One region of the Thalassotalea sp. SU-HH00458 genome, then DNA from elsewhere that is predicted to be linked to it. Evidence: predicted binding sites of a transcription regulator. Region 1 holds the regulator's gene; each other region holds the start of a gene.
The links. Region 1 encodes MetJ, which represses methionine synthesis genes. Its sites were predicted from a motif close to TAGACGTCTAGACGTCTA; they were not measured.

Region 1 (10,459 bases):
AAATTTATCAGAAATGACATAAATGACAGCAAAACTACACACCAATGAAATGGGGATTTTACTTTGACAGCGCCACAATATACCGATAGTTAAACATAATCCGGACAAGGCAAAAAAGACGTCACTAAAAAAATCGAGTAATAACGTAGAAGATTGGATATTAGCTGACATTACGACAAAAAATATCACAGTAAAAAAATAAAACGAACGAAAGGCAATACGTGCAGGCTTGTCGCCTTCTTTATCTTTAAAAAGAAGTGACGCAATAAACATGACTATCGAAACAATAATCACTGATAACGCAATTTCAAACTGTGAGCCCATATAGATTCATCCAATTATCTACGAGAAGCTACAGCATATTCCTTTCAAGAAAAATTGTCTATAAAATAGACATCGCGTTGTTTATGCATTTTTAAGTATAAACACGCTTTAAGTCACCATCACTTAAGTATTCTTATTCCATAATTTTTGATGGTTTTTAATCGAGAAAAACTCACCTGCATGCCAACACCTTGGCAATAAATCGAGGTTTTGTCGTTCTTTATAATTAGAAGCAAGCAACTCTAATATTTCGTTCAACCTATCTTTACTAATATTGGCAAAGTTTTGCGCGGTTTCGGTGTGATAAAGGTTCATATCAAGGGTAATAACAATATCTTGGCCATGGACAAGAAAAGTTAAATTTCTCGTTGCTGTACGACAACTAGGTGTTTCGGGGCTTTCCGGATAAAGATTATTAACAATAGCGTATTCATAATGATCACCCGGTTTACCTTCCACGCCAATGGGAATATAGGTGATGCCGAAGCCTTGAGGATAATCTCCGGTAATGGTTCGCAAAGCATCAACAACGTCTTGGCTACAAATACCGTTTTCAGCATTGGCGTTAAGCGCTTGATAGACCTTTGGTAACAATTTGTAGTTATAACTTGATTTAGTCGACAAGATTATCGAAGTGTAGATTTGTGGGACTTTTAAGATATTTCCAATACCTTGTTTAGGCGTAATGGCGCTCTTTAGTAAATGTTTGATGAACACTAACTTTTTATGTTCAGCGAAGTAAAATTTATCTCTATCAGCTTTAGAATTACCGATATAAGTTGGTGTACCAAGCCCCTCTACTAAAAAGCGAATCGTTTCACGATAATTAATTTGCAACAGAGCTTTTCGATCTTCTACGAGTAACGTTCGATGAGGATCAAGTGTACCATCCTCTCCTTTCACGATATGTTGAGCATCTTGATGAAAATGACCGATATCTTGTAAAAGCGCCGCCATTACAATTGAAATTTTTACGTTATCAACAAATGCTTGATAACTTTTACTATCAGTTTCTGGCCATTGACTAAATTGAGCGATATTTTCATCACTTAGATAGGACTTAATTTGCTCTTCATTAACAATGGGCGACTTATCTATGCAAAGTTTGTCAAGCAATCGTAAGCATAAAACAGCCTTATATAAAGGCTTGTTACATTCATTTACCTTGGCGACTTTCTTGCCTTCGGTAGGACTTAACAGCTGAATGGTACCCAAAAGTTGAGCAGACTTTTTATTGCTCTCAGCTTGATTATTTCCCTCGCTTAACGTGATGATTTCCTGACAAATAGTTAAAAGATATTTATGCCTTTCATTACTTTCATCTTTAAGGTCTTGTTTAAATTCACGGTATTGACGTTCAGTCTTCTCTATTTCAAGTTTGACTTTTTCATCATCTTTTTGCGTATTAAGCTCATATATGCGCTGTTTTAGTTTTTCTAGCTTACTCTCATTATATGGCTGATATTCAAAAAAGCTGATGGCTCGCTCAAGGAGAGAATCTTTTAATATACTTCGGCCATATATTTTATCGAGTAAAACTTTTACTTGAGTAGTAAAACGAGTATCTATTTTAGCGTTGTTCGGCATAATTTTAGTTTATAACAGTCAGTTACCTAAACTGGGATCAGATAACATTCATGCTAGTTAAAATTACCCTAAGTCACAAGAAATTATTTGACTCATTCAAATCGCCAAGCACATTAAGAGAACTAATATTAATCAATCCCTTTAAGTTTCACTTGGCTTTGACGGGTATTTAATCGCTGACAGATATTGACAAGATCCGAGTGTATGCCGCTTGCCGTAACATCTCTACCGGCTCCTGGCCCGCGGATAATTAACGGATTCTCTTGATACCAGCCACTTTTAATTTGAAAGATATTATCGCACGGTGTTAAGCTCGCAAAAGCATCATTGTTACTTAATACTTCTAAACCTACTTTCGCCGTTAACTTGCCTGATTCAGACACAGAAAAACGAGCGATGTAGCGAATACAACATTGTTTTTCTTTCGCTTGATTTAGCTGCTCTGAAAAAAACGAATCTAATTGATCCGCTGCCGCTAGAAAATCCGGAATGGATAACGTTTGCAATGCATCCGGTACTAAGTTTTGACATTCAATATCTGCTAATGAAAGTTCAAAACCCGCGGCTCGCGCCAAAATCAGTAACTTTCTTTGTACATCACGGCCTGATAAATCTTCACGAGGATCAGGTTCCGTAATACCTTGTGAAAGTGCATCCAGCATTAACTTAGAAAACGGTAACGTGCCATCATAGGTTTCGAAAATCCATGAGAGCGTCCCTGAAAAAATCCCTGATATTTCAGTAATATTATCGCCACTATTTAATAAATCATTAATCGCATAATTTATTGGTAACCCAGCACCTACTGTCGTATTTCCAAACCACAAACTTTTACTTTTAGCCGCGCTTGCCAGCAGAGTCTTATAATTATCCGTACTAGAAGAAGCGGCCCATTTATTTGCCCCGATGACATGAATACCTTGCTTAAAAAAGTCTTCATATAACAAACTAAATTGTTCGCTCGGTGTAACATCAACCACTACTAATTCATCATAAGGATGATTAGCTAACCAGGACATTAGCTCTGATTTATCAATCGGTTGTGCATCTTTTTGATATAAGGACAGTGCCTGATTAACCTCAATACCGTCATTATTGAACAGGGCTTTTTTAGATGAGACTAAACCAACTAAATGCACATTTTCAAGCGCTGGCACTCGACTTAATTGTGCCGGCAACATCTCAAGGAATCGTTCTCCTATATTGCCTAAACCGGCAACAACAAGGCCGATATGGCGAGCATCTTTGGTCATGTCGTGATGAACATTGTTTAATAACTCAGTAGTACAAGCTTGCGTAAGTACAGCCATGATACTATGTTCATTAGGCGAGTTAACTCTGGCAAAAGTTTTACTGTGCCTTAATGAACGTTTAAACCACGCTTGCACGTCACCATGATGAATCACTTTATGACCGACAGTCGCTAAAATACTGGCGGGTGTAAATTTCACTTCCGTGTCGTGGCTAGCAAGCCACTGGCTCACCGCCTTTTGTTGTTCTTGATGAATAACAATAAAACCGGCTTTATCATCACCACAAACCGCTGAAAACTCTTGTTGGGCTTGTTCACCTAAGTTTCCTGTAAAACTATCCGATTGTGCCAACAATAAATCATTTAAAAATGTGACAGACAATTCTTGCTTAGCAATTTGACCAAATTTACCAATTTCAGTGCCACTAATGGATGGGTCAAAACTACTCGCAACATGTAAATGTGTACTATGATCTGTCAAGGGTTGTAGGGTTTTTGCGTGTAATACCGGATTACCCAATCTACCTAATTCTTTAGCGACACCATTAGGCAAACGGTGTAATTTTCTTGCAGACGGAACCACCCGAGGATCGGCACTATAAATACCATCTACATCAGTCCATAACGTGACATTTAAAGCCCCAACTAATGATGCCATGATAGTGGCAGAATAATCACTGCCATTTCTGCCTAAGGTACAAGTTTCATTTTGACTATTTTTCGCGATATAACCCGTGATAACGGCTAATTTATGACGTTGTTTTAATTGATATAATTGCGTTTTACTAACTTGAGTATTTACCTGACAAGCCTTGTCATTATCAATCACGAGAAAATCGCGGGAATCTACCATAACGCTTGGGCAAACTTTTTCACTTAATACTTCGGAAAGTAAACGCGCAGACCACAATTCACCAAAGGCTAAAATATCAGCTTGATGTTGCTGTGGTGAATTTTCTAACCATTTTTTTAATTGCGCACAATCTGCGTCTAATTGCGTTAATAATCGCTTTTCATTACTTGGCGATAATAGTTCGCTGATAAGTTGAGCTTGCATTGACTTGATATCATGCAGCGAAATTTCGAGTGTTTCAGTCTGTAAGATAGCTTGATGATATAGCGCAAATAAAGCGTCGGTTGTTCCACCATTGGCTGAAACCACGACAATATCATTTAATTGACAATGCTGACGAATAATATCTACAACACGCACAATACATTGAGCTGATGCTAACGAACTACCACCAAATTTATGCACTTGAACTGCATGTTTTGCCAATTGGTTTTGATCGGCCGTTAACTTTTCTGCTGCACTAGACTGTTTCATGTTCTTTTCACTTTTGCTCTACAATTGACTAGCGGCAAGACCTGCTGCTAAATCTTCAATAATGTCATCACTGTCTTCGATACCAACCGAAATACGGACTAATGATTGGGTAATACCTGCTTCAAGTTGCGCAGCGAGTTCCATCCCGGCATGTGTCATCGTTGATGGGTGGCTAATTAAACTTTCAACGCCGCCAAGTGATTGAGCTAAAGTAAATAAGGTTAAATTAGCAAACAGTTTTTTCACTGCTTCTTCGCCACCCTGCACTTCAAAGCTCATCATGGCACCAAAATCATATTGTTGTCTTTTAGCAATTTCATGACCTGGATGATCGGAAAAACCTGGATAATAGACTGCTTTAACCGCCGCATGGGCTTTTAAAAATTGAGCTACTGCGTTGGCATTTTCTTGATGTTGCCTCATACGAATAGGCAAAGTTTTAAGACCACGTAACGCCAAGTAACTATCAAAAGGAGAGCCGGTAATGCCAATACAATTAGCCCACCATGCAAGCTCTTCTCCTAACGCTTTATCTTTCGTGACTAACACGCCACCAACGACATCACTATGGCCATTGATATATTTGGTGGTTGAGTGGAAAACAATATCAGCGCCTAACAACAATGGTTGCTGTAATGCCGGTGATAAAAAGGTGTTATCAACGGCAACCAATGCGCCAACTTGATGACAAGCTTTGGTGATTTTTTCAATATCCACTAAACGCAATAAAGGATTACTAGGGCTTTCTAATAACACTAATTTAGGTTTTTGTTGTAACGCTTCGTTTAATGCTTGCTCATCATTTTGATCAACAACAATTAAATTAAATTGTCCACGTTTAGCTAAATGGGTAAATAGACGATAACTACCGCCATAACAATCATGAGGGATCACCACAGTGTCATCTGTAGATAAAAGCTGACAAATCAAATGCACACTTGCCATGCCTGTGCTGGTGACTATGCCAACACTGCCTTGTTCTAATTCAGCAATCGCTTGCGCAAATGTTGCTCTTGTCGGATTACCCGTACGAGAATAATCAAACTGTCGCTTCTCATTAAAACCTTTCAGGGCATAGGTACTCGACAAATGAATAGCAGGAATAACAGCACCATGATGCTCGTCAGAGTTAATACCTGCTCGTACTGCAATCGTTGCAATTTTTTTATCGTTCATATGACTCTCAGTGAAATATTTGCTGCAATAAAACCAAATAGACTTTTGGACGTCCAAAAGTCTAAATCTTTTAAATTGGCGGGTCAAGAACTTTAGACATCTAAACTTCTACACATTCGTTATTGACTCGACGGTAACAACCAGTAAAATCTATTTAAAACTATAAGATGAATAGTTTATCTGTTTTCAGCGTAAATTAAGCATAAAACTCATAATAAAAGTAACCAGAGGTAATTCATGGCAAAGTGGAATGGCGAATATATCAACCCATATGCCGAACACGGTAAAAAAAGTGAACAAGTAAAAAAAATTACCGTTTCTATCCCCTTAAGAGTTCTCAAAGTATTGACGGATGAACGTACAAGACGTCAAGTAAATAATCTTCGTCATGCAACCAATAGTGAATTATTATGCGAAGCGTTTTTACATGCCTTTACCGGGCAACCATTACCTGATGATATCGACTTAGCAAAAGACAATGTTGAGAAGCTACCAGCCAGTGTTCGTAAAGCACTAGAAGAACAAGGTGTCACAGATTTTAGCCAATTTGAAATAGAAGATGACTAATCGCTAGTCTAATTTATTACTCACGAGCACTCGTGATAAAACAACAAAAGCTCAAATACATTATTTATTTGAGCTTTTTCATTTAAGGACGGTTAGCTATTCATATAATCTTCAGGTAATTCTAACGCTGCAACCCCAGAATCAACTGCTGCTTGAGCAACCGCTTTTGCCACTCTCGCACACAAACGCGAATCCATCGGTTTAGGGATAATGTATTCCTTACCAAAGGTTAATGTACTTTCACAACTGGCATCTAAAACATCCTGAGGCACAGCTTCTTTTGCTAATTCACGAATGGCATGAACACAAGCGACTTTCATTTCGTCGTTAATAGTCCTTGCTCTCACATCTAAAGCGCCACGAAAAATAAACGGGAAACAAAGTACATTATTCACTTGGTTAGGATAATCAGAACGACCCGTTGCCATAATGATATCATCACGCGTGGCATGGGCTAATTCAGGTTTGATTTCAGGGTCTGGATTTGAACAAGCAAAGATTACGGGTTTAGGTGCCATTAATTTCACATGTTCTGCCGATAAAACATTAGGGCCAGAAACACCAACAAACACATCAGCACCATCAATAACATCTTCTAAAGTACGTTTGTCGGTATTGTTAGCAAATAATCGTTTATATTCATTTAAATCATCACGACGGGTATGGATAACACCTTTAGTATCTAACATGTAAATTTTTTCACGTTGCGCGCCGCATTTAATAAGAAGCTCCATACAAGCAATCGCAGCCGCACCCGCGCCCATACAAATAATATTTGCATGTTTAATGTTTTTCCCTTGAATCTCAAGCGCATTGATCATACCTGCCGCAGTAACAATGGCTGTACCATGCTGATCATCATGAAAAACCGGGATTTTACAACGCTCGATTAACGCCTTTTCAATTTCAAAACACTCTGGCGCTTTGATATCTTCAAGGTTTATCCCGCCAAAACTATCGGCAATGTTTGCCACAGTTGAGACAAACTCTTCGACGGTTTTATGCTTTACTTCTAGATCAAATGAATTGATATTGGCAAAACGTTTGAACAATAATGCTTTACCTTCCATCACAGGTTTTGATGCCATGCCACCTAAATTACCTAAACCTAAAATCGCGGTACCATTGGTAATAACAGCAACAGTATTGCCTTTACCAGTATATTTATAAACATCATCTGGGTTATCAGCGATTGCTCTTACAGGCTCTGCGACTCCAGGGCTATAAGCAAGAGAGAGGTCCAGGCTAGTTTCGGCAGCCGTTGTAAGTTCTACACTTATTTTTCCAGGCGTTGGAAATTGGTGATAATCAAGTGCCTGTTGGCGTAAATCAGTCATTATTGGTAGTCCCAGTGCGTTATATATTAATATATTATAGATTATTGTTTTTTTAGTTCATTTTCTTTTACATAATATTGCATTATTTACCCTGAACTCAAGCTAAATTTATGTGGTAATACCTCTATAGCCTAGATAAACACTACCACTAATATAAGAAATTACACATTACTTGGATAAATATTCACTATTACATTCAAGGCATATCACTAGATTTTCATTTTCTTCTTCGAGGATTTTTGCTTTATCCGCTCGGATTAGCGCTATTTCATTGACGTTAGCGATATTCATACTTTGATGATCAAACAAACGTCAGAGTATAAAATGATTTTCACGGCAGGTAATCAAGGCTACTGCTTTCAACAAATTGGCTATATCGCTCGATAAAAAGATATAAAAAAAGCCACTTTAAAAGTGGCCTTTAAAAACAATCAACGCGTAAAACTCTATTCGCTAAATGGATTAACCAAAATGATAGTTTCGTTACGGTCTGGGCCTGTTGAAATTAGGTCAATCGGCACACCTGTTACTTCTTCAATACGTTTAATATAGGCAATAGCATTAGCAGGTAATTGCTCAATTGAAGTTGCACCGTAGGTTTTTTCAGACCAACCTGGCATAGATTCATAAACCGGAGTGATTTCTTCATAACCTTCCGCTGCGGTTGGCGGAACAGTAATGATTTCACCTGATTTAGTTTGATATCCAGTACAAATTTTCAATTCTTCTAAACCATCTAAAACATCAAGTTTAGTTAAACAAAAACCTGTCACGCTGTTGACTTGAGTAGCACGATGCATAGCAACCGCATCAAACCAACCACAACGACGTTCACGACCTGTAGTTGCACCAAACTCATGGCCAACTGTGCCTAAATGATTACCAATTTCGTCATCTAATTCTGTTGGGAATGGGCCAGAGCCAACACGAGTGGTGTAAGCTTTGGTGATACCTAATACGTAATCAATATTACAAGGTCCAAATCCACAACCTGTTGAAACACCACCGGCAGTAGTATTTGAAGAAGTTACATAAGGGTAAGTACCGTGGTCGATATCAAGTAACGTACCTTGCGCACCTTCAAACATAATTTTTTCGCCAGCAATACGAGCTTGATCAAGCAATTCCGCAATGTCAGCAACCATACTAATAATCACTTCGCGTACCGCTAATACATCAGCAAGCACTTGTTCATAATTAACTGGCTCTGCTTTGTAATAGTTCACTAAAGCAAAGTTATGGTATTCCATAATTTCTTTTAATTTTGACGCAAATGTTTCTGCATTAAATAAGTCGCCAACACGTAAACCACGACGAGCAACTTTATCTTCATAAGCGGGACCAATACCACGACCGGTCGTACCGATAGCCTTGCTACCACGTGCAGCTTCACGAGCTGCATCAAGCGCATTATGATAAGGAAGAATTAATGGACAAGCATCACTGATCAACAAACGTTCGCGAACGGGAACACCACGCTCTTCCAACATTTTCATTTCAGTCATTAATGCTTTCGGACAAAGTACAACACCATTACCAATTAAGCATTTTACGTTCTCACGTAACACTCCTGACGGTATTAGATGTAAAACAGTTTTTTCACCGTTAATAACAAGTGTATGACCGGCGTTATGGCCACCTTGATAGCGTACTACGTACTTAGCTGTATCAGTCAGTAAGTCGACTACTTTACCTTTGCCTTCGTCACCCCATTGGGTGCCAAGAACTACGACGTTTTTACCCATGTTCACATATTGGTAAGAAAATTAGGCGGGGATTCTATCAAATTATAATAATGAGTCCAAGCTATTCTTGTTGGATTTTAATACGATTTGAAAATATCAAATAAAGAGAATAACTTAGTTAAACAGCATTAGATTATAATTATCGCATTCATTAAATGTTAATGTAGTAACCAAAGAATTATCAATCCAATTACTATGATTGTGATCCCTATTGATCGAATCGATTGTGGAGTTTCTTCAGCTAATTTTAATACATAGGCGCGCCATTTATTTGGAAATAATGCCGGAATCAATCCTTCTATAATCAATGCTATCGCTAATGCTGTGACTAATAATTCGATAGTCATCTATGGCTCCTTAGTCTTGAATTACTGACATAAAAAAACCATGACAATGTCATGGTTTTCTGTTTTTAAATCATCACGATTATTCTTTTACTTTGGCACTATTTTTTAAATAGTGAAAGAAGTCGTTATCTGGTTTAACAACCAAAATATCATTTTTGCTGCTAAAGCTTTTTTCATAAGCCTCAAGACTTCGATAAAAGCTAAAGAACTCAGCATCTTTCTTATACGTGTCAGCATACACTTTTGCTGCTAAGGCATCGCCTTCACCACGAATTTCAAATGCTTCTTTTTGTGCTGTTGCTAACATAACCGTTACTTTCGCATCAATGGTTGCACGAATAATTTCAGACTGTTCTTGACCTTTAGATCTGTGCTCTTTTGCTACAGCAGTTCGTTCAGCACGCATACGGTCATAAATAGAAGCACTAACTTCTGTTGGTAAATTAATCGCTTTAATACGCACATCAATCACTTCAATACCTAAATCTTCACGACTACTTGCTGCGCTTTCTAGCGCTTTTGCCATGATATCATCACGATCACCAGAAACAATTTCTTTAATCGTTCGAGTACCAAATTCCGTTCTTAAACCGTTATTCACTTTTTGCTTCAATAATGCACGTGCATTTTCAATGGAGCCTGACGTACGTAAATAATAGGTAGAAAAATCAACAATGCGCCATTTAACAAAAGAGTCGACCATTAAATCTTTTTTCTCAGAAGTTACAAAACGATCTGGCGCTTCATCTAATGTTTGAATACGTGCATCAATTTTTTTAACATTTTCAATAAACGGT
Region 2 (10,459 bases), on a different contig from region 1:
CTTCAAAACCAACTTTATCTTTAATTACACGCATTTCATCATGAATACGGCTGACTTCACTCAACCCAATTTCATGAATTTCATTCGCGGTTAAATCTGTTGTGGTGGTGCGTTTTAGGGCGTTGTTGAAAAACGCTTCGCCTTCAGGGAATTTCCAAGCACCATCTCTATCATCAGCTTTTGATTCTAGGTGATTTAAATAAGTAATGAGATCTTCATATCCAGGCTTTAAATGTGTTGTTAAAGCCGTTTCTACTGCTTTAATTAAGGCTGATTTTTTCTCATCGTCAATCTCTAGCTTAGTCACTTTACGGGTAAAGTCAGCAAGTACGGTGCTTGCTTCACCATTTTCAAAGGGAGCACCAGTTATAATGTTATTTGAATCACGAATCACATGTTCAAAAACAAACTTAGGCGCAATAATGCCTCGCTCTTCACGAAGTTTTAAGTTATCAACTAATTGTTTCAATAAAGTTTTTGTGCCTTTTACCCGTGCGATATAATCTTGTGCTTCTTTTTCATTGGCAATTGAATGTTGATTGATCAAAAAAGCAGGAATTTGAGAGTGAAGACCAAACATTTGATTAACAGGGTAACTATGAAAACGCCATTTATGATCAGCAATGCTATTTTCTAGTTTTTGTACATATAAGGTATGACTAATTTTAGTTTGTGCGTCTAATTTGCTTACATCTATGGCTTTAATTGTTGCCAGATCCTTTTTAGTGATGGCAAGTTCTTTTAACGTGTTTTCTTCTGAAATATCATTCCACTTGTCGTAATCATCCTTTATGCCTAAATAAGTTTGAAACATAGGATTGCGCATCACACCAGCTTTATATAATTCGTCGAATAATTTATTGGCTTGTGCAGAAGCGTCTAAGTTTGTTTCAGCAACAGACGTTTCAACTTTTGATGCACTTTGTGCAGAATTCTCTTTGGCAGTTTCTTGACTATCATTACACGCGGTTAACATCAAAGCTGATGAAACAGCAACGGCTAATACTGATTTTTTTATCATAGGATCTATTTATTGTTATCAAAGAAGGATTTCATTTTTCCCACAATGACAAGATAAGCGCAAGCTTTTCGGGATTAATTGGCAGAAAATTAAGATAAAAGTAGTAAAGAATGTTGAACGAAGGTGCCACTTAGCACCTTACGTATGTAAATCAGTAGAATTGATGAGCAGTTAAGGTTATGCGTCTAATACCGCGTTCAATCGTGCAAAACCTTGGCTGAGATCGACAATTAAGTCATCAACATTTTCTAAACCTATATGTAAACGAATCAAAGGCTGTTCGTAAGGCCATTGGGTGGCCGTTCGGAGTCTGCCAACGTTAGTATTCGCGAGAATTAAACTTTCAAATCCTCCCCATGAATAACCCATTTTAAAATGATGCATACCGTCTAACAGTGCATTTACCGAGGCTTGATTTCCCCGTGTTAATACAAAAGAAAATAAACCATTACCGCCGGTAAAATCACGTTTAAAAATATCATGGCCCGGACAACTTTCAAACGCAGGATGCAATATCACATCTACTTCATCTCGAGTAGCAAGCCAGTTCGCTACTTTTAAGGCATTGTCTTGGTGCTGTTTTAATCTCACACCTAAAGTACGAATACCGCGCATCGCCAAATATAAGTCATCAGGAGAAGTACATTGTCCCATCAAATAACTGTTTTCACGCAGTTGCTCCCAATGTTCTTCTGTAGCGATAGCGGTACCCAGCATGACATCAGAATGGCCAACAATATATTTAGTTGCAGCTTGAATGGAAATATCAACACCAAAATCAAATGGCTGAAAATTTACCCCTGCCGACCAGGTATTATCAAGCATGACAATACAATTATGTTGATGAGCCACTTTTGCTATGGCAGGTACGTCTTGCACTTCCATGGTGATAGAACCCGGTGATTCTAAAAATATCACAGAGGTATTTTTTTGAATTAACGATTCAATGTCTGCACCGATTAACGGATCGTAATACGTGGTTTCAACGCCAATATTTTTGAGTATTTTGTCGCAGAAATCTCGCGTTGGTTCATAGGCGGTGTCTACCATTAAGATATGATCACCCGTTTTTACAAAGGATAAAATGGCATTGGTAATAGCAGCAGTGCCTGACGGGTAAATAGCACAACCTGCTCCGCCTTCTAATTCGGTCATCGCATCACTAAAAGCAAAAGAGGTTGATGTTCCGCGACGGCCATAAAAGAGTACTTGATTACCGCGATTAACAGTGGCATGTTTCATTTGTTTAACAGAGTCAAAAACAACGGTTGAAGCACGTTCTACCGGTGGGTTAACTACGCCTCGCGTCCATTTTGATTGTCGACCGGCATTTACAAACTTTGTCTCTTTTTTCATCACATGGGTACTCTTTTTAAGCAGAATATCACTAATTAACAGCAAATTGGCCATGATAAAACACAACCATCTAGCCATCTAAATAGCTATTTATATTAATGTTATAACGTGAATAGTTATCAGTTGCACGATATTTTTTATAACGATATTTTATTAATTAAATAAATTCATCTGAGCATCGGTAATTTCAGAAAAACTTGTACCGATAAACGGCAAAATAGCATCGGCGACAGTGGCAAGTTGTTTATCTACGTATACTTGATAATCCAGCGGTGCACTAACATAACCTTTCGCTTGCGGGCCAACCGTAGTTAAGTAGTACTCTATCCAACCTTTGTTTTGAAATTTTAAAGGCTTATTAGCTTTATTATTTATTTCATCAGCTAATCGAGCGGCTTTAATATGCGGTGGCACGTTTTTCACGTATTGATCTAATTTTCGACGGATGCGTTTACGATAAATAAGTAAGTCATCCATTTCACCATTTTTGGTTTTATTAACAAAATCAATAATATAATTTGTTACTTCTTCGCCATTAAAAACTTTTAAATAAAGCTCTCGTTGAAATTTTTTCGCAAGTTCCGTCCAGTCAGTTCGAACACTTTCCAAGCCTTTAAATATTAGCGCTTGTTGGCCATTTTTAATGACTATTCCCGCATAACGTTTTTTTGTTCCTACCTCTAGCCCTCTAATAGTCGGCATAAAGAATTGCGTAAAGTGAGTCTCAAATTCAATTTCTAACTGGCTTTCAATATCAAAGTCAGTTTTAAGTTTTGCTTGCCATTTATCATTAATAAAATGTTGTAATACCTCACCTAAACTTTTACATTCGTCTGGTGTTTTATCATTGCCAACATGGACAAAAATTGAATCTGTATCGCCATAGATCACTTTATAGCCTTTATCTTCTATCCAGCTTTTAGTGACTTTTAATAATTCGTGGCTTCTTTTGGTAATTGAGCCTGATAAACGAGGATCAAAAAATCGGCAACCTGTAGAGCCTAAAATGCCATAGAATGAATTCATAATAATTTTTATTGCTTGTGACAATGCGGCGTTTTGCTCTTTTTTCGCTTTATCACGCTCAAGCCATAATTTGTTAATAATATCGGGGAGAAAGTGTTTATCTCTTGAAAACAACGCTCCGTCAAAGCCTTCAATAGCATTGTCAGGATCGTTTAATCCTTCGATCATCCCCATAGGGTCGATATTAAACGAGCGAATTATACTGGGGTACAAGCTTTTAAAATCAAGCACTAAAACATTTTTATATAAACCGGGGATCGAGTCCATCACATAGCCGCCGGGCGAAACGAGTCCTTGTAAACCATCTCCCATGTTAGGGGCAACATAACCAGCACGGTGTAATTTAGGTAAATATAAATTAGTAAATGCCGCCACTGAGCCGCCTATTCGGTCAACAGTTAAACCTGTTAATTGTGCCCGTAGCATGGCAAAGTCGAGTAATTGAGTTTTATTAAAAATCAAGGTGACTAATCGACAATCTTCTAGGTTATATGCCGCTAATGCTAGCTTATCATGATGAAAATTATCGGTAATTTCTTTGATGCGATTATCAACATCGTCGACTTTTTTCGCTAAGCCTAATAATTCTCGTGCAACGTAATCTAAGGAAAAGCTTGGAAAATTGTATGTAGCGGTTTTTAATAAGTCGATTCCATCTAGAATGATCCTACCATTTACGTCGATAAATTGTTGTTCACTGTTTTGATTTTTACGCCAACGTGGCGCTCGACCATCACGGCCGATCGTAAAGTTTATGCCATACAAATCACATCGTTTTTGTAACAAAGCAAAATCGAACTGAATAACATTCCAACCAATAAAAACATCAGGATCATTGACTTCAATCCACTCAATCAAAGTTTTCAGCAAAGTTTGTTCATCACTTAGCCAAACAATATTCGTCTCAATATCAGAGGCTTGCTGATCGTTTAGCTTTTTTGACTTAGCAAAAGTATTTGGGGAGCCGATCATCAATACTTTTTTTAACGCTTGATTGTTTAGGTTTTCCGAGTAAAGACCAATAGAGTACAACTCTCCTTTCATCGAGCACTCTATATCAAGGGAAACCATAGATAAACAAATGGCGTCAAGCGTTTGTTCAGCCGGTATTGCCCGAGATTTATGAACAAGATGAACAGGAAAGCGACTTTTTCGTTGCCCAGCGGTTAACGATTGCTGATCAGCTAAGGTAAAATGTGCACTGGCGGTAATAAATCGCTCCATTAAGTAGCGATCTTCTGGACGAAAATCGTCTTCATAACATTTTACATCGTGCGTTTTGAGTATCTCTCGCGCACGATAGAATTCTCTCATCGTAGAAAAATAAACAGCTACCACAGGCACTTGCCCAAAGGTTTTAAGCGGTACAGGTTTTATATTTTCGACAATAACGTTATTGTCATTTAACAAATTGCTGGCTTTGCTTTGTTGCTCAGCTTCGACAAAAAATACCGCTTTTTCATGCTTAACCAGAAAATTTCTTACACCATTGTGACTCTTTAACCAGAAAGACAACTCGATACCTTGTTTAGTATCATAGGCTTGGCGCGTTAAAATAAAGCCACTTAAATGAGCCGCGGGTGTGTTTATCGAAGAAATTGTCATGAAAAGGTTCTATTAGTGCCTAATAACCTGTTATTATATACAGCATTGTATGATAAAAATTACTTTATGGATAGTTGGCCAGCGCCTACAACATACTACTTATGTTAACAGATAAGATAAAACAAATAATACGCACGGCTTACAAAACCATTGGGGAAAACCTAACTAATTTTAATCCTAGAAAACAACAAACGTTTTTAATTGCAGAAATTGCTAAAACCCTAGCGGGTGATTACGATAAATCTCGAAAAATCATTACTATCGAAGCAGGAACCGGCACGGGTAAATCACTTGCCTATTCGTTAGGTGCTATTCCATTGGCTTTATCTCGGCAAAAAACCGTTTGTATTTCCACCGCAACGGTTGCACTGCAAGAACAATTAGTGGATAAAGATTTGCCTTTTTTAAAAGAGCATTCAGGATTAAATTTTAATTTTAGTTTAGTCAAAGGGCGACAACGCTACGTATGCCAACAAAAATTAGCAGCGGCAGTTAGCCAACATGACAACCCTCAAGCTGGCTTTACCTTTGCCCAAAAACCTAGTGCTATGGATATCAAGTTATTAAGTAATTTACATAACGCACTGAAAAATAACCAATGGCAAGGTGATATTGATTCTTGGGCAGACCCAATCCCTCACTATATTTGGCAACAAATACAATCAGACAAACATAGCTGTTTAAAAACTTTAGCAGAGCATGCACATTGCCCTTTTCATAAAGCAAGAGAAGCGATGGTAACTTGTGAAGTTTTGGTGATAAACCATAGTTTATTACTCGCGGATCTTGAACTAGGTGGTGGCAGAATATTGCCCGCACCAGAAGACGTTTTTTATATTATTGATGAAGCTCATCACTTACCCAAGGTAACGCGTGACCATTCAAGTGCAAGTGTAACTTTGAAGGGATCCCTTGACTGGCTTGAAAAGTTAAAAGAATTATCTGCAAAACTGTCTAAGTTGATAAAATCACAATCAGTGATCAGTCCATCGATAAAACTTAGCGATGATTGCCAAGACTTAATCGGTGAATTGAATAAAGTAGTAAGCTTTATTGATAATAATCAAGCGTTATATTTTGCGGAACAAGTGGACAAACATAATCGTTTTGCAAGAGAAGATGACAACAGTATTTACCGGTTTGAAAATGGCATAATCCCAAAAAACTTAAAAAATTGGGCGGAAGATTTAACCGAACTCAGTAAAAAATGTCTCACTCAAAGTAATAAGCTTTATAACCTGTTAATGGAGTCGGTCAAAGACGGTGATGTACAAATGTATTTAGCCGAGCCAGCTTTAGCTGAATGCGGTTTTATGATCCAACGCTTAGAAAACTTTCATGCTTTGTGGGCCATGTATGCAGTGTCGGATAACGAAAAAGGGGCGCCGATGGCTCGCTGGATGGAAAAAATCAGCTCAAAACGCCAAGACATTTTATTATCGGCATCTCCTATTGAAGTAGGTTTTACCCTAGAAGATAACTTATGGAGTAAGTGTGAAGGTGCCGTGTTATGCTCTGCCACCATTTTAGCGCTAAATTCATTCGACCATTTTCGCCGACAAGTAGGTTTACAAACCAACGACGGCACACAATATCAAAAAGTAGACTCGCCTTTTGATTATCAAAATAACGCTAAACTGCTGGTTCACCCAATGCAAAATGAACCAAGCGCTCATGAATTTACAGATGAATTAATTAAAGAATTACCTGCCATAATCAAGCAAGACAAAGCAACTTTAGTATTGTTTTCTTCTTATTGGCAGATGGAGCAAGTTGCAAAATCATTGAGAGAAGATCACAAACTTAGCATTCAAGTACAAGGTGAGCAGTCTCGCCAACATATTATCGAACAGCATAAAAAGTTATGTGATGACGACAAAGACAGTATAATTTTTGGTACACAAAGTTTTTCTGAAGGTTTAGATTTACCTGGCAAATATTTAACCAATTTAATCATTACTAAGTTACCTTTTTCCGTACCAACCTCGCCTGTAGAACAAGCTCAAGCTGAATATATAACCACTAAAGGCGGTAACCCATTTATGTCAATTTCGGTTCCAGAAACGTCAAAAAAATTAGTTCAGGCCACAGGACGTTTACTGCGAAATGAGCAAGACACCGGCACAATCACCATTATGGACACCCGATTAGTGTCTAAACGTTACGGTAAAGACTTGCTTAACTCTTTACCGCCCTATCGACGTAGTTAATTTTTATTATCAGTTTGATTAAAAAGTGCCAATTATACACGCTTAGCCATGTTGCATTGACAGCTCTACTTGTCTGGAGTTTGTGAGTGTAACGGCTTAATGTTTCCGGGTATCGAAAAATATTCACGTCCTGATTGTTGTAATTGCTTTGGCACAGCCATAGGCACATGAATACCTATATTAGTTTTTGCGCCGATAATATTATCCAAAATATCACGCCCCTCAGCTGAGTATAAAAACCAATAGGGAGGAAAATTTACCTCCGTTATTTTTTTTCGCCAAAAGCTTCGGTAGGGTAAATAATGATCATCATCAGGATCAGCATCCCCCATATGCATCACGGTCGTGTGTTGACTAGCAGTATCATCAATAGCATGATTTAGCGTCACTCGAAAAACGATATTTTCAACCTCCGCCCGACTCGGCCAGCCGGCATGTGGGATCCTAACGGCATCAATTAGAAACTCACCAATTTTTTGCTGCCATGGTTGATCGCCAATATTTAAATTAACTGAGATAAGCCTTTCGTGACTAATAGTTTTATTCAGCTTTTTTAACTGGGTGTTGATCTTATCAATTGCTTGTTTGGGGCCAACGAGTTTAGTGTTTGTAAAACGTAATAAATAACTAACAACTTCATCGACGGCAAAGTGATCGCGATGTGCATGGCTAATTAAAATCAAATTGATCGCATTAAACGGGGCTGTACCGCTAAAAATATCCCTTTTTAACGTGTCTGGCACCAATTGATATATTCGAATATTGTCATGAAAAAACGGATCAAATAACAGCTTACTGTTTGAAATATTGACAAATAACGCTTCATTGCCTAAGTACTTAACATAAGATTGAAATGTTAATTTTGAAGCTAATACTTGCGATGATTTTCCCTGACTATGTGACGCGTTGTGAGTGGTAGAAACCTGCCCTTTAGTATGAAAATTATGTGCGTATACCTTAAATGCTGATGACATATACAATAGTGATAACATAAAATAGATGATAAAAAAGCGCGATCCAACCAAGGTTAATCGATGGCCATTTTTATTTTCCGTCGGATTTTTTAACAAACGCGTCATAAGTTGTGTAGTCATATTAGCTCTTTAACGATTCAAAAAATTTTAATGAAAATGACCTTTACTGACCATCATATTTTATCGTTAATGATCACAGTAATTTCTTAACAAGTTTATTCTGCCGTAAACACGCGTGAAAGTAATGTAGATTTGTTACCTTCTTGGTTATAATACGCGCCGAACGTCTACGTTCCTGAGTTTATACGGTAATTTTACATCTGAGAATATTATGTCTACAAATCTTGCACCTTCAACGTCTTTAACCCCTCAACAGAAAAGTCAGTTAGCAAAATTAGAAAAGCGCTTACGTCGTCATGTTGGTCAAGCCATTGCTCAATACAATATGATTGAAGATGGGGATCGTATTATGGTGTGTTTGTCCGGAGGCAAAGACAGCTACGCGATGTTATCAATATTGATGATTTTAAAAGAATCCGCACCTATCAACTTTGAATTAATTGCAGTCAATTTAGATCAAAAACAACCGGGTTTTCCTGAGCATGTTTTACCAAATTACTTAACGTCATTGGGCGTTGAATATAAAATTATTGAAGAAGATACCTACGCTATTGTTAAAGACAAAATTCCTGAAGGTAAAACCACCTGTAGTTTATGCTCACGTTTACGTCGCGCCGTTTTGTACAAAGCAGCTAAAGCCCTAGGAGCAACGAAGATAGCTTTAGGCCATCATCGAGACGATATGATTGAAACTATGATGTTAAATATGTTCTATGGTGGAAAGTTAAAGTCAATGCCTGCAAAACTAGTTTCAGATAATGGCGAACATGTAGTGATTCGACCATTAGCCTTTTGTAAAGAAAGTGAATTAATACAGTACGCCCAATTAAAAGCATTCCCAATCATTCCTTGTAATTTATGTGGCTCACAACCTAACTTACAAAGGCAAAATATTAAAAAGATGCTCAATGACTGGCACGAAAATTTTCCAGGTAGAATTGAGTCTATGTTCACCGCAATGCAAAATATTGTGCCTTCGCATTTATGTGACAGTGAACTCTTTGACTTTAAATCAATTAACGCCCACTCGGGTATTATCAATGGCGGGGATACTGCTTTTGATCAAGAAACACACTTTTCTTCAACAAGTAATGATACTTCGGCTGCTATCAATGTTGATCAAGCCAATGTTTTAAACATCACTGAAATCAAATAACAATATAAATAAGTGAAGGGTCCCTTAATGTTAGAAAAAATATTTTTGCTAAAAGATCACAACACCACCCTAAGGCAAGAAGTCGTTGCTGGCATCACCACCTTTTTAACCATGGCATACATAATTTTTGTTAATCCTGCCATGCTAGCGGATAGTGGCATGGACCACGGAGCAATTTTTGTAGCCACCTGTGTTGCTGCCGCAATTGGTTGTTTTGTTATGGGATTTATTGCCAATTACCCAATTGCCCTTGCTCCAGGAATGGGCTTGAATGCCTTTTTCACTTATACCGTTGTTTTAGAAATGGGCTATACATGGCAAGTGGCATTAGGGGGTGTTTTTATCTCTGGTTGTGTATTTATTGTATTAAGTTTATTTAATATTCGAGAATGGATCATTAATGCCATTCCTCACTCATTACGTTTTGGCATCGCTGCAGGTATAGGGTTATTTCTCGCTTTTATTGCACTTAAAAATGCCGGAATTGTAATTGATAGCCCAGCTACGCTATTAACCCTTGGTGATATTACTGCCTTTTCTGCGGTCATGGCGGCATTAGGCTTATTTATTATTGTTGGGCTGGTTAATCGAAATATTAACGGCGCGGTGATGATCTCTATTTTACTGATCACAATATTAAGTATACTTTTTGGTAAGGTTGATTATTCTGGCATCATTTCAATGCCCCCTTCGGTTACGCCTACCTTGATGCAATTAGATATTTCAGGTGCCCTAGAAGTGGGCATGTTAAGCGTGATTTTTGCCTTTTTATTTGTCGATTTATTTGATACTTCTGGGACATTAATTGCCGTTGCTCAACGAGGCAATCTTTTAGATGACAAAGGAAACTTCCCCCGTTTAGGAAAAGCATTATTAGCAGATTCAACGGCTACCGTCGCGGGTAGTATGTTAGGTACATCAACCACCACCAGTTATGTCGAAAGCACGGCAGGTGTTGCTGCTGGTGGTCGAACGGGCTTGACGGCGGTTA
Region 3 (10,459 bases), on a different contig from region 1:
CAACCGCTTACCTAAAAGAACAAGGCTTTGAAGACGTATATCACCTAGAAGGCGGTGTACTGAAATATTTAGAAGAAGTGAAACAAGATGAGTCGATGTGGCAAGGTGAATGTTTTGTTTTTGATGGCAGAGTTGCCGTTGGACACGGTTTAGAACAAGGTCAATATGATCAATGTTTCGCTTGTCGTTATCCAATAACCGAAGAAGAAAAACAAAGCGAACATTATGTTAAAGGCGTGAGTTGCCCTAAATGTATCGACAAATACAATGAAGAACAACGTAGTCGGTTTGCAGAACGTGAAAAGCAGATCAATTTAGCCAAAGCTCGCGGCGAAAAACATATTGGTGGTGAAATCGAAAGCGTTATCAAACAACGTCGAGAAGAAAAACTAGCCGCTAAAAAAGAGCAGGCTAGTAAATAAAAATCAATTAATGTGGTAGCGTTAACCGACGTCAGTGTTGTGCTTTTTATTGCTTGAGTTTATGTTTAAAATGTCAGGGTAAAGCAAGCACCCTCATTGGTATTTTCAACTTTAATATGACCGCCATGAGCAATCATTATTTGTCGTGTTAACGCTAAACCAACGCCTGAGCCTTCCCGCTTGGTTGTAAAAAACGGCACAAAGATCTGTTCGATGATTTCCTTCGCCACCCCGTTACCATTATCGGCAATCGCAATCATTACTCTGCCTCGCTTATTAAGCTTTGCATGAATATTTATGATTGGCTTAGTCTTATTAACTAGTGCTTGTTGAGCATTTTTCAATAAGTTGATAAACACTTGTTCCATCATGGCAACATCAACCTCAAATTCCAAGGTTGTTGGCTCCACAAGGATAGACATTGTAATGTCGTGACAAAACCCTGTTTGACTCATCACATTACTGATATCCGATAAAAACGGCTCTATTTTGATACGCTTTTTATTTGGGGTAGGGAGCCGTGTTAATTTTCGATAACTACTAACAAAGCTCATCAAACCATCACTTCTATTAGCAACTGTTTTTACCGCGTCAGCGACATCTGATAAATCTTCAAGAGCTGCTTGGTTATGATGATAGTTTTCTCTGACATCTTCCACGAGATCGGCAGCTGTTTTTGTTAAAGAAGCGATAGGCGTAATACTATTCATAATCTCATGAGTTAATACACTCACTAAGTCTTGCCATGCTTGCAGCTGTGCAATATTTAACTCGTTTTGTATATCTTGCATACTAATTAAAATTTCTTGCTGTTGGTTGACGGTAATTTGAGTCGCAGAAACACTTAATCTATGCTCCATTCCATCAATCATTATATCAATCAGTAAGTTACCACTATGATTAATATTCGCTAACGTTTGTTCGAAATCTTGAGAAAATTGCTGTAGATCTGACAGTTTTGTGACGTGATTACTGCCAAATAAACGACGTGCAGCGTTATTCCATAACGTGATGTTTTTATTATAATGAACCGTCAGTAAAGGCACGGGAACTTGTTCTATAACTGCCTTGAAGTATTTGAGGTCTTTCTCTTGCTCAACTCTGGCTAATTGCAATCGGTTTAAGATTTCCGTGAATGCCTTGCCAAGTTCATCAAAACCCATACCTAATTCTGCTAATTCAAATCGTTGAGAAAAATCGGCATATCGAGCTGCATTTAAAAACCGTGTTAATTCCGCATTGGTTTTTGTGATGAATCGGATCATTTCATGAAATTGAAATCCGATGATTAATAAGGTCACAAAGCTTGCCGCATGATAGCCTGGTGAATACATAAAATAGGCAAAAAGTAATGCAGTTAAAATGACTAAAAGAGTGCGAGTTATTATCATTAAAGAAAAACGTTTAAAGCCCATGTTTTTCCATCCTTCTATAAAGTGCCGCTCTTGTTAAACCTAGCTCCTTGGCTGAATGTGAAATATTGTATCGATGTTTTTTTAATGCCTGGTGTATGGTTTGCTTTTCGATTGATTCTAAATTTAAATCACCCCGAAAAAATTGCTTATCTTCATGATTATCAATACTGAACTCTTTGTTGTGATTCGTTGAAGGGGCTGAACTTACATCGGTTAATTGAAAGTCATCTATCGTCAAGGTTTGATTGTCAGACATAATCACTGCGCGTTCAATTGCGTGCCTTAGGGCTCTTATGTTGCCTAGCCATTGCTCTTGCTGTAAACGTTTAATAGTTGCAGCTGAAATACTTAAATTAGCTTTATGATATTTTTTTCCATACAACTGGATGAAATACTCGCTAATTGGTTTAATGTCATCGATCCTCTCGCGCAGGGGGGGTAAGTTTACTTCAACCGTATTTAAACGAAACAATAAATCTTGTCTAAAAATACTTTCATTTTGAAGTTTATCTTTTGCAAGATTCGTCGCACACACAATTCTAACGTCAAACGGAATGGCTTTATTTTCTCCTAACGGCGTTACTTCTCTTTGCTCTAACACGGTTAATAGTTTTGCTTGAAGGTGTAAGGGTAAATTGCCTATTTCGTCTAAAAACAAGGTGCCGCCATCTGCGGCTTTTAAACGTCCTATCCGATCATGTTGGGCGCCGGTAAATGCGCCTTTTTTATGACCAAACAACTCGCTTTCAAATAAACTTTCAGAGATAGCACCTAAATCTACCGACATAAAAATGTTATTTGCACGCAAACTTTGTTGATGTATTTCTCTGGCAACAAGTTCTTTTCCCGTGCCATTTTCTCCGAGAATTAAAATATTAGCCTCAGTAGGTGCACTTCGTTTAATTAAGCTTTTTATCTCTGTTAATGCGGTTGAATCGCCGATAAGTAGCGGTTGATTGACCTGATTGCTGGCTGCTATCAAGATATTATTTTTTTGTCTTAATGCTTGGGCTTCAGTTCGTGTTTGCCCTAATTGAATCGCGGTAGATAAGGTGGCGATTACTTTTTCATTTTGCCAAGGCTTAGCGATAAAATCAGTTGCGCCTAGTTTCATTGCTTCAACGGCAACATCAACACCGCCATGTGCTGTGATCATGATGATAATACTTTCTGGTTTGATCGCTAAAATTTTTTTTAACCAATAGAACCCTTGTTTACCGGTACTTTCTCCTGGACCAAAATTCATATCTAACAAGATAACGTCAAAATCTTGGTTTTGTATAAAAGCAGGAATATGTTCTGGTAAATTACAGGTACTGATATGCGAAAACTTGCGTTTCAGTAATAATTTTCCTGCCGTTAAAATATCATCGTCGTCATCAACAATTAAAATTCTGCCGTTTTCTTTCACAAAAATTTGTCTTTTTACGAATAAAAGTGTTCATTATCGTACAGCTACTGTTCGATAACGTACAGTAGAATTCGAGTATATCGAATAAAATAAAATTAAGTGTTTATTTATCAATAATTTAATTTTTGGAACGTTTATTGTACTTCATTCTTTATCAATAAGAAGGAATCGATAAACGTTATGACAAGTAAAGAAACACCCTTAACTGCTGTTACCGCGAAAGCCTCTGTCTCTGGTGCAAGTATGGACAAGGTGGTTGAGCATCAAAAAAGTCACACTAAGCGTGTGATGATCTTTATCGGTATCCTTATTTTGCTTTACATTGGCTATAGTGTGTTTTCGACTCCATCAGGAAAAACTCTGAAAGTTGATAGCCAACGTATTGTTATTTCAACAGTAAGTGAAGGAATATTTGAAGACTTTATACCGGTTAGAGGCAGAGTTATTCCAGCTAAAACTGTTTTTTTAGATGCGGTTGAAGGTGGTCGGGTCGAAAGAATTTTAGTTGAAGATGGTGCAAAATTAACGGAAGGCGCACTTATTGTTGAACTTTCAAATGCCTCATTGCAATTAAACGTGTTAGGAAATGAAGCAAGAGTTGCTGAACAATTAAATAACATGCGCTCAATTGAACTAAGTTTAGAACAAAACAGATTGCAGCATAAACGTAATTTAGTTGATATCAATTATCAAATAAAAATGTTAACTCGCCAACTTAAGCGTGAGGCAGCTTTAGTGAGCAGTGGCGCTATTATGCAGTCAAAATACGATGACACTTTTGACACATTACAGTGGTATAAAAGTCGTTTAACGTTAACGTTAGAAAGCCAAGCTTCCGATACTAAAATGCAAGAAGAGCAGCTTGCTTTTCTAAAAGACACGAGCCAACGCTTGGAAAGCAACTTGGCCATTTCTCGACAAAATTTAGATAACATGAATGTTCGAGCGCCCGTTAATGGCACCTTATCTGGCTTTAATGTTGAAATAGGGCAGAGCATTGGTCGGGGCGAACGTCTAGGACAAATAGACACCCCAAATGATTATAAAGTCACAGCCTTTATTGACGAATTTTACTTAGGACGAGTAGACATTGGCCAGTTAGCGCAATATGAAAATAATGGTGATTTTTATCCTCTAACCATTGCCAAAATTTATCCGCAAGTCCAAAACGGGCAATTTGAGATTGATTTCAAATTCGAAGATCAACAACCGCCTGGTATCAGACGAGGACAAACCTTACAAACCAAACTGACCTTAGGCGATGCAAGCTCAGCGACCTTGATCCCCAATGGTGCCTTTTATCAAGATACGGGCGGAAAATGGGTTTTTGTTGTTGCTGAAGATGGTAGCGAAGCGGTAAGACGTTCAATTCGGTTAGGACGAAGAAACAATCAATTTATAGAGGTGCTTGACGGTTTAGAAGTTGGCGAAAAAATCGTAACTAGCCCTTATACCAGTTATCAAGATATGCAACGGCTAGCACTTTAATGTTTAAGGGGACTTCAGCCGCTGACTTTAACCGCTAACTTTAATCAATAATGAAAAATATAACGAACGAAGCAGGAATTTAATATGTTGAAATTACACAATTTATCAAGAGTCTTTCAAACTGACAATGTTGAAACAACCGCATTAAATAATATTAATATCGAAATTGAAAAAGGAGAGTTCGTCGCTATTATGGGGCCGTCAGGTTGTGGAAAATCTACCTTATTAAATACCATTGGTATGCTCGATTCCCCTTCAGTGGGACAATATTTTTTCGATGATGAAGAAATTTCAACTTACAGCGAAGCACAACTGTCTGTTATTCGAAAAAAGAATATTGGTTTTATTTTTCAAAATTTCAATTTGATTGATGAACTTACCGTTGAAGAAAATATCGAGTTAGCGTTGCTTTATCACAATATCCCCGCAGCCGAAAGAAAAGAGCGTGTTCTAAACGTGATGGATAAGGTTGGCATTGCACATCGAGCTAAACATATGCCAAGTCAGCTTTCAGGGGGACAACAACAACGAGTCGCAGTTGCTCGGGCAGTGGTGGGAGATCAAGCGATGATTTTGGCGGATGAGCCCACCGGAAATTTAGACAGCGCCAATGGTCAAGAAGTGATGGAAATGTTGCAAGCTTTAAACGATGAAGGCACCACTATCGTAATGGTGACGCATAGTCCTTCACATGCAGATTATGCCCGACGCACCATAAATTTATTTGATGGCAAGGTTGTAACTGAAAACGTTAAAGCGGCATAAGTCGAGGTTATTATGTTTAAAAATTATTTAGTGACAGCATGGCGCAATATGCTAAAAAATCGCATGTTCTCAGCCATCAATATTTTCGGTTTATCTATCGGCTTAATGAGTTGCATTTTAATTATGCTGTTTGTTCGAGAAGAGATGGGCTTTGATCAATGGATAAAAGACAGTGATCGTATTGTTCGTTTACATACGGCTTATAAAATGGGTGATCAACCTGATTTTTTAACGGTTCGTTCAGCTGGCCGCATGATGGAAGCTATTCGTGATTATGCTCAAAACGAAGTTGAGGCGGGCGTTCGGTTTATTCAATTTGGTACTACTATTCAACAAAACGGTGAAGGCTTTTCTGAACAAGGAACTATGGTTGATGGAAGTTTTTTTGATGTTTTTGATTTACCTTTTGTTCATGGTGATAAAGCTAGCTCGTTTTCAAAGCCGATGGATCTTGTTATTACGGAAGAAATGGCAATCAAGTATTTTGGAAAAACAGCCGTTGTTGGCGAAACATTAACATTTTGTTGCCTATCTGGAGGGCCCTCAACGGTGCCTATTGCAGGTGTTATTAAAGACTTACCGAATGCAACACACCTTAATATGAATTTTATAATACGCTTAAACCCAGCATTATTCGTCAACGATACAGGAACCTTACATACATGGACTAGTGTCAATGTATATACCTACTTTAAACTCACAGAAAATACCTCTATTGATAAATTGCAAGAAAGAGTGGTGTATTGGCTAAATAATGAAAGTCCATTTGTGGAAATGTATAAAGATAGAATGTCTGGGTTAAACAACACGATGAAAGTGTCTAACTTTGTAGAACTTCGATTGATGGCGTTAACTCAATTGCATTTACATGCCAAAAAACATGCAGGCAACATGGGAGATTTGACTCCGATGGGGGATGCAAAAATGATCAATACTTTTATTATCGTTACCGGCTTAGTGTTATTGATTGCTTGTATAAACTTTATGAATCTATCGACTGCTAAAGCCAGTAAACGAGCCCGTGAAGTTGCCATGCGTAAAGTCTTAGGTGCATCTCGTTTTCAAGTGGCCGTGCAGTTTTTAAGTGAAGCGATCGCGATCGCGTTAATCGCCTTAATATTTGCGTTAGTAGCCGTTGAATTAGTCTTACCTTTTTATAACCAAATCATAGGAAAAGAGCTGAGTTTTCATTTGCTAAATGACCCACTCATGTTAGGTAGTTTATTAGCCGTTACCGCATTAGTTGGCTTAGGGGCAGGTTTGTATCCAGCACTTTATTTATCTCGTTTTTTACCCGGTCATATTTTAAAATCGAGTAAAAGTGCTGAATCGGGCAATTCAGCCAAGTTTCGTACTGTGTTAGTTGTGTTTCAATTTGCCACTTCAATTATTTTAGTGATATCAACCATTGTTGTTTATGGTCAAACGCTTTATTCAAATAATGTTGACGTTGGTTATCAAAGCGATAATAAATTAATACTTAATATTCGTCCTGCGCGTGATAATTTATCCAGCTTAAAGCAAGAATTGCTTAATTTACCTCAAGTTAGCTCTGTTGTGTTTTCATCTGAAGCTCCGACGCAAGATAATGAAAACAATACTGATTTTAAATTATTAGAAAATCAGGGTAGTCAAACGGCTAATGAACAGCGGTTTATTAATTATCATAATATGGGCTTTGGCTTTTTCGAAGCGTATCAAGTGAAGCCCATTGCAGGACGTTTATTTAATGAAGCATATGGGAGTGACTCATTTAAAGCTATTTCGGAAAATTCATTGAATGATCATCAGGTTAATAAGGCAAGTGCGATATTAAATTTAAGTGCCGCTAAAAATTTAGGTTTTGATAAAGCTGAAGATGCAATAGGTAAAACACTGATCTCAGGTCAACGTCAGTTAACCATTATTGGTGTTATCCCTGATTTACATTTTAGATCGATTAAATTTGGTATTCGCTCGACTGTTTATACGTTAAACCCACGTCGATTTAACGTTGCAAGCATTAGCTTTAATAGTTCGAACCCAGGTAAGGTTATGGAAGATATAACCCAAATTTGGAAACGCAATGTTCCTATGCAGCCTATCGAAATGGAGTTTTTAAGTGAAATGATGGCGGCTCAATATCAAGCTGAAAAAACCACGGCACAATTGTTTTTAGCTTTTTCAGTATTAGCCATTTTAGTAGCATGTTTGGGGCTTTTTGGCCTCTCCGCTTTTACTGTTGAACGCAGAACAAAAGAAATAGGGATCAGAAAAGTGATGGGAGCGAATGCATCTCAAATCGTTACTTTACTTATCTGGCAATTTTCTAAACCCGTAGTTATCGGGAATTTAATTGCTTGGCCAATTGCAGCCTTTGTGATGCTTGATTGGCTTGAAGCGTTTCCATATAGGTTAGAGTCTTGGTGGTTAATCCCTTTATGCTTTGTTGTTGGCGTTATTTCAATGTTAATTGCTTGGTTTACCGTGGGCAGTAATGCTATTAATGTCGCAAGAAAAAATCCGATAAAATCACTTCGTTATGAATAGATATTTTATGCCAGGTTAATGAACTTGTACCCATAAAAAAACCGACGTAAATGTCGGTTTTTTTGTTTCAAGATATTAGTTATTTGCAGTTTACAAACCCGCTGAAGCTTTCAATGCTTCAGCTTTATCGGTTTTCTCCCATGAAAAGGCCGTAAAGGTATCGTCACCAACTGTCATTTCAAAAGGCTCACGACCAAAGTGACCATATGCCGCTGTTTGGCGGTACATAGGATGCAATAAATCTAACATTTTTGTGATACCGTAAGGACGTAAGTCAAAATGCTCACGGACCAATTCAATTAAACGCTCTTCAGACACCTTTCCTGTGCCAAATGTTTCAACTGAAATAGACGTTGGCTCAGCAACCCCAATGGCATAAGACACTTGAATTTCACAACGATCAGCTAAGCCTGAAGCTACAATGTTTTTTGCAACGTAACGACCCGCATAAGCAGCACTGCGATCAACTTTTGATGGATCTTTACCTGAAAAAGCGCCGCCACCATGACGAGCCATACCGCCATAGGTATCTACAATTATTTTACGTCCGGTTAAACCACAATCACCCACAGGACCACCTATAACAAAACGACCGGTTGGGTTGATAAAATACTTGGTTTCAGGCGTTAACATTTCAGCAGGTAATACAGCTTTAATGATGTTTTCCATTACCGCTTCATGCAAATCTTCTTGAGAAATCTCAGGATTGTGCTGGGTTGATAATACTACCGCGTCAATGGCAACTGGCTTATTATCTTCATAGATGAAAGTTACTTGAGATTTTGCATCTGGACGTAACCAAGGCAAAACACCTGATTTACGCATTTCAGCCTGTCTTTCAACTAAACGGTGTGAATAAAATAATGGTGCAGGCATTAACGTTTCTGTTTCGTTAGTTGCGTAACCAAACATTAACCCTTGATCACCAGCTCCTTGATCTTCAGGTTTTACGCGATCTACACCTTGCGCGATTTCTGGTGATTGTTGGCCAATCAAATTCATGATGCCACAGGTATCGCCGTCAAAACCAACATCAGATGAGGTATAGCCAATATCAGTAATCACTTTACGTGTTAAGTCTTCTAAATCAACCCAAGCTGTTGTAGAAACTTCACCCGAAATAATCGCTACGCCGGTTTTTACCATAGTTTCACAGGCAACACGTGCAAATTTATCTTTCGCGATAATCGCATCTAACACGGCATCAGAGATCTGATCGGCAATTTTATCAGGATGACCTTCAGAAACAGACTCTGAAGTAAAATAATGTTTTGACATAAACCCTCGGAAATTAAGCTGGTTAAAATAGTACTTTATTCAATAAAATGAATTGTAACCCGAGTTTTAAAATATTTCTAGTTTTTTACGCCTAGACGTCTAAATGGCTTAAACTTAAATGATATATCTAACAACTTTAACGGAGGTATACTTATTAACTGATTGTTTTATTTGTATAATTCAACATTAATACTTGTTCCCCATAATTGAGAAAATATTTTATTTTGCGTTGGGGTTTCCGACGAGCTATAAAACTGATGTGCTAAATTCGATGTTTTTTTTGCAAGCAAGTGATGTTTAATTAGTTGCCTTTTTAACTGTTCACTCACAGGCGTAGCGGTTTCAATAAGTTCAATACCACTTGGCATTATCTTTTTGATCGCCTCGCTCATAAATGGATAATGAGTACAGCCTAATACAAGTGTATCAATCCCTTGAGCAATCAAAGGGGCAAGATACTGTTCAAGTAAATGAATAAATTTATCTGATGTTTGCAGACCTTGCTCGATCAATTCAACTAAGCCCAAACAGGGCTGAATAAAGACTTGTGCACCATTTTTATATTGTTCTACTAAGGCTAAGAAGCGGGCGTTGTTTGCCGTGGCTTGAGTGACTAAAATACCTATTTTTTGGGTTGTACTAATCCTTGCTGCCGGTTTAATTGCCGGTTCAACACCAATGATAGGGAGGGTTACACGATTTCTTAATTGATCAATGGCATTGACAGTCGCCGTATTACAAGCAATCACTATTGCTTTACATTGTTTGGTTATTAACGTATCGGCAATAAAATTTACCCGTTCAATGATTTGTTGATTGGAAATATCACCATACGGGGCAAACTGTGAATCAGCAAAATAAATGAGTTGTTCGTTAGGTAAATGTTCAGAAATACGTTTTGCAATAGACAAGCCGCCAACGCCAGAGTCGAAAATACCTATCGGAGCATTTGTATTATGAGTGAATGTGTCTGAAGGCAACGTGTTTATAACCAAAAGAGTAATAGTTAATGACTAATGGTGATGTTATAGGGAGTTAAGCATTAAAGTAAAGATGAAGTTAGCGGTTCACAGATATTTTATTTCTTTCGTGGCTTTTAGCGTTGCGCGGAAATATCTTTATATCTTAAACGCAGAAGGAGAAAATTGAGT

Region 2: the regulator MetJ is predicted to act here: its motif matches at 2,449-2,466, upstream of ABXH06_RS17205 (cystathionine beta-lyase).
Region 3: the regulator MetJ is predicted to act here: its motif matches at 9,393-9,410, upstream of metK (methionine adenosyltransferase).

Annotation. Positions count from the first base shown of each region.
Region 1 is NZ_BAABWW010000004.1:201,559-212,017, forward strand. It holds gene ABXH06_RS07910 (GGDEF domain-containing protein) at 1-324, opposite strand, end outside; gene ABXH06_RS07915 (hypothetical protein) at 448-1,911, opposite strand; gene metL (bifunctional aspartate kinase/homoserine dehydrogenase II) at 2,040-4,490, opposite strand; gene metB (cystathionine gamma-synthase) at 4,509-5,666, opposite strand; gene metJ (met regulon transcriptional regulator MetJ) at 5,904-6,233, shown strand; gene ABXH06_RS07935 (malic enzyme-like NAD(P)-binding protein) at 6,326-7,570, opposite strand; gene ABXH06_RS07940 (adenylosuccinate synthase) at 8,017-9,315, opposite strand; gene ABXH06_RS07945 (DUF2065 domain-containing protein) at 9,474-9,662, opposite strand; gene hflC (protease modulator HflC) at 9,742-10,459, opposite strand, start outside.
Region 2 is NZ_BAABWW010000014.1:54,744-65,202, reverse strand. It holds gene ABXH06_RS17210 (DUF885 domain-containing protein) at 1-1,021, opposite strand, end outside; gene ABXH06_RS17205 (cystathionine beta-lyase) at 1,199-2,377, opposite strand; gene ABXH06_RS17200 (DNA polymerase II) at 2,531-5,008, opposite strand; gene dinG (ATP-dependent DNA helicase DinG) at 5,110-7,218, shown strand; gene ABXH06_RS17190 (MBL fold metallo-hydrolase) at 7,284-8,312, opposite strand; gene ttcA (tRNA 2-thiocytidine(32) synthetase TtcA) at 8,524-9,468, shown strand; gene ABXH06_RS17180 (NCS2 family permease) at 9,496-10,459, shown strand, end outside.
Region 3 is NZ_BAABWW010000006.1:125-10,583, reverse strand. It holds gene trhO (oxygen-dependent tRNA uridine(34) hydroxylase TrhO) at 1-422, shown strand, start outside; gene ABXH06_RS10310 (sensor histidine kinase) at 488-1,837, opposite strand; gene ABXH06_RS10305 (sigma-54-dependent transcriptional regulator) at 1,827-3,248, opposite strand; gene ABXH06_RS10300 (efflux RND transporter periplasmic adaptor subunit) at 3,429-4,736, shown strand; gene ABXH06_RS10295 (ABC transporter ATP-binding protein) at 4,821-5,501, shown strand; gene ABXH06_RS10290 (ABC transporter permease) at 5,514-8,030, shown strand; gene metK (methionine adenosyltransferase) at 8,121-9,308, opposite strand; gene murI (glutamate racemase) at 9,476-10,288, opposite strand.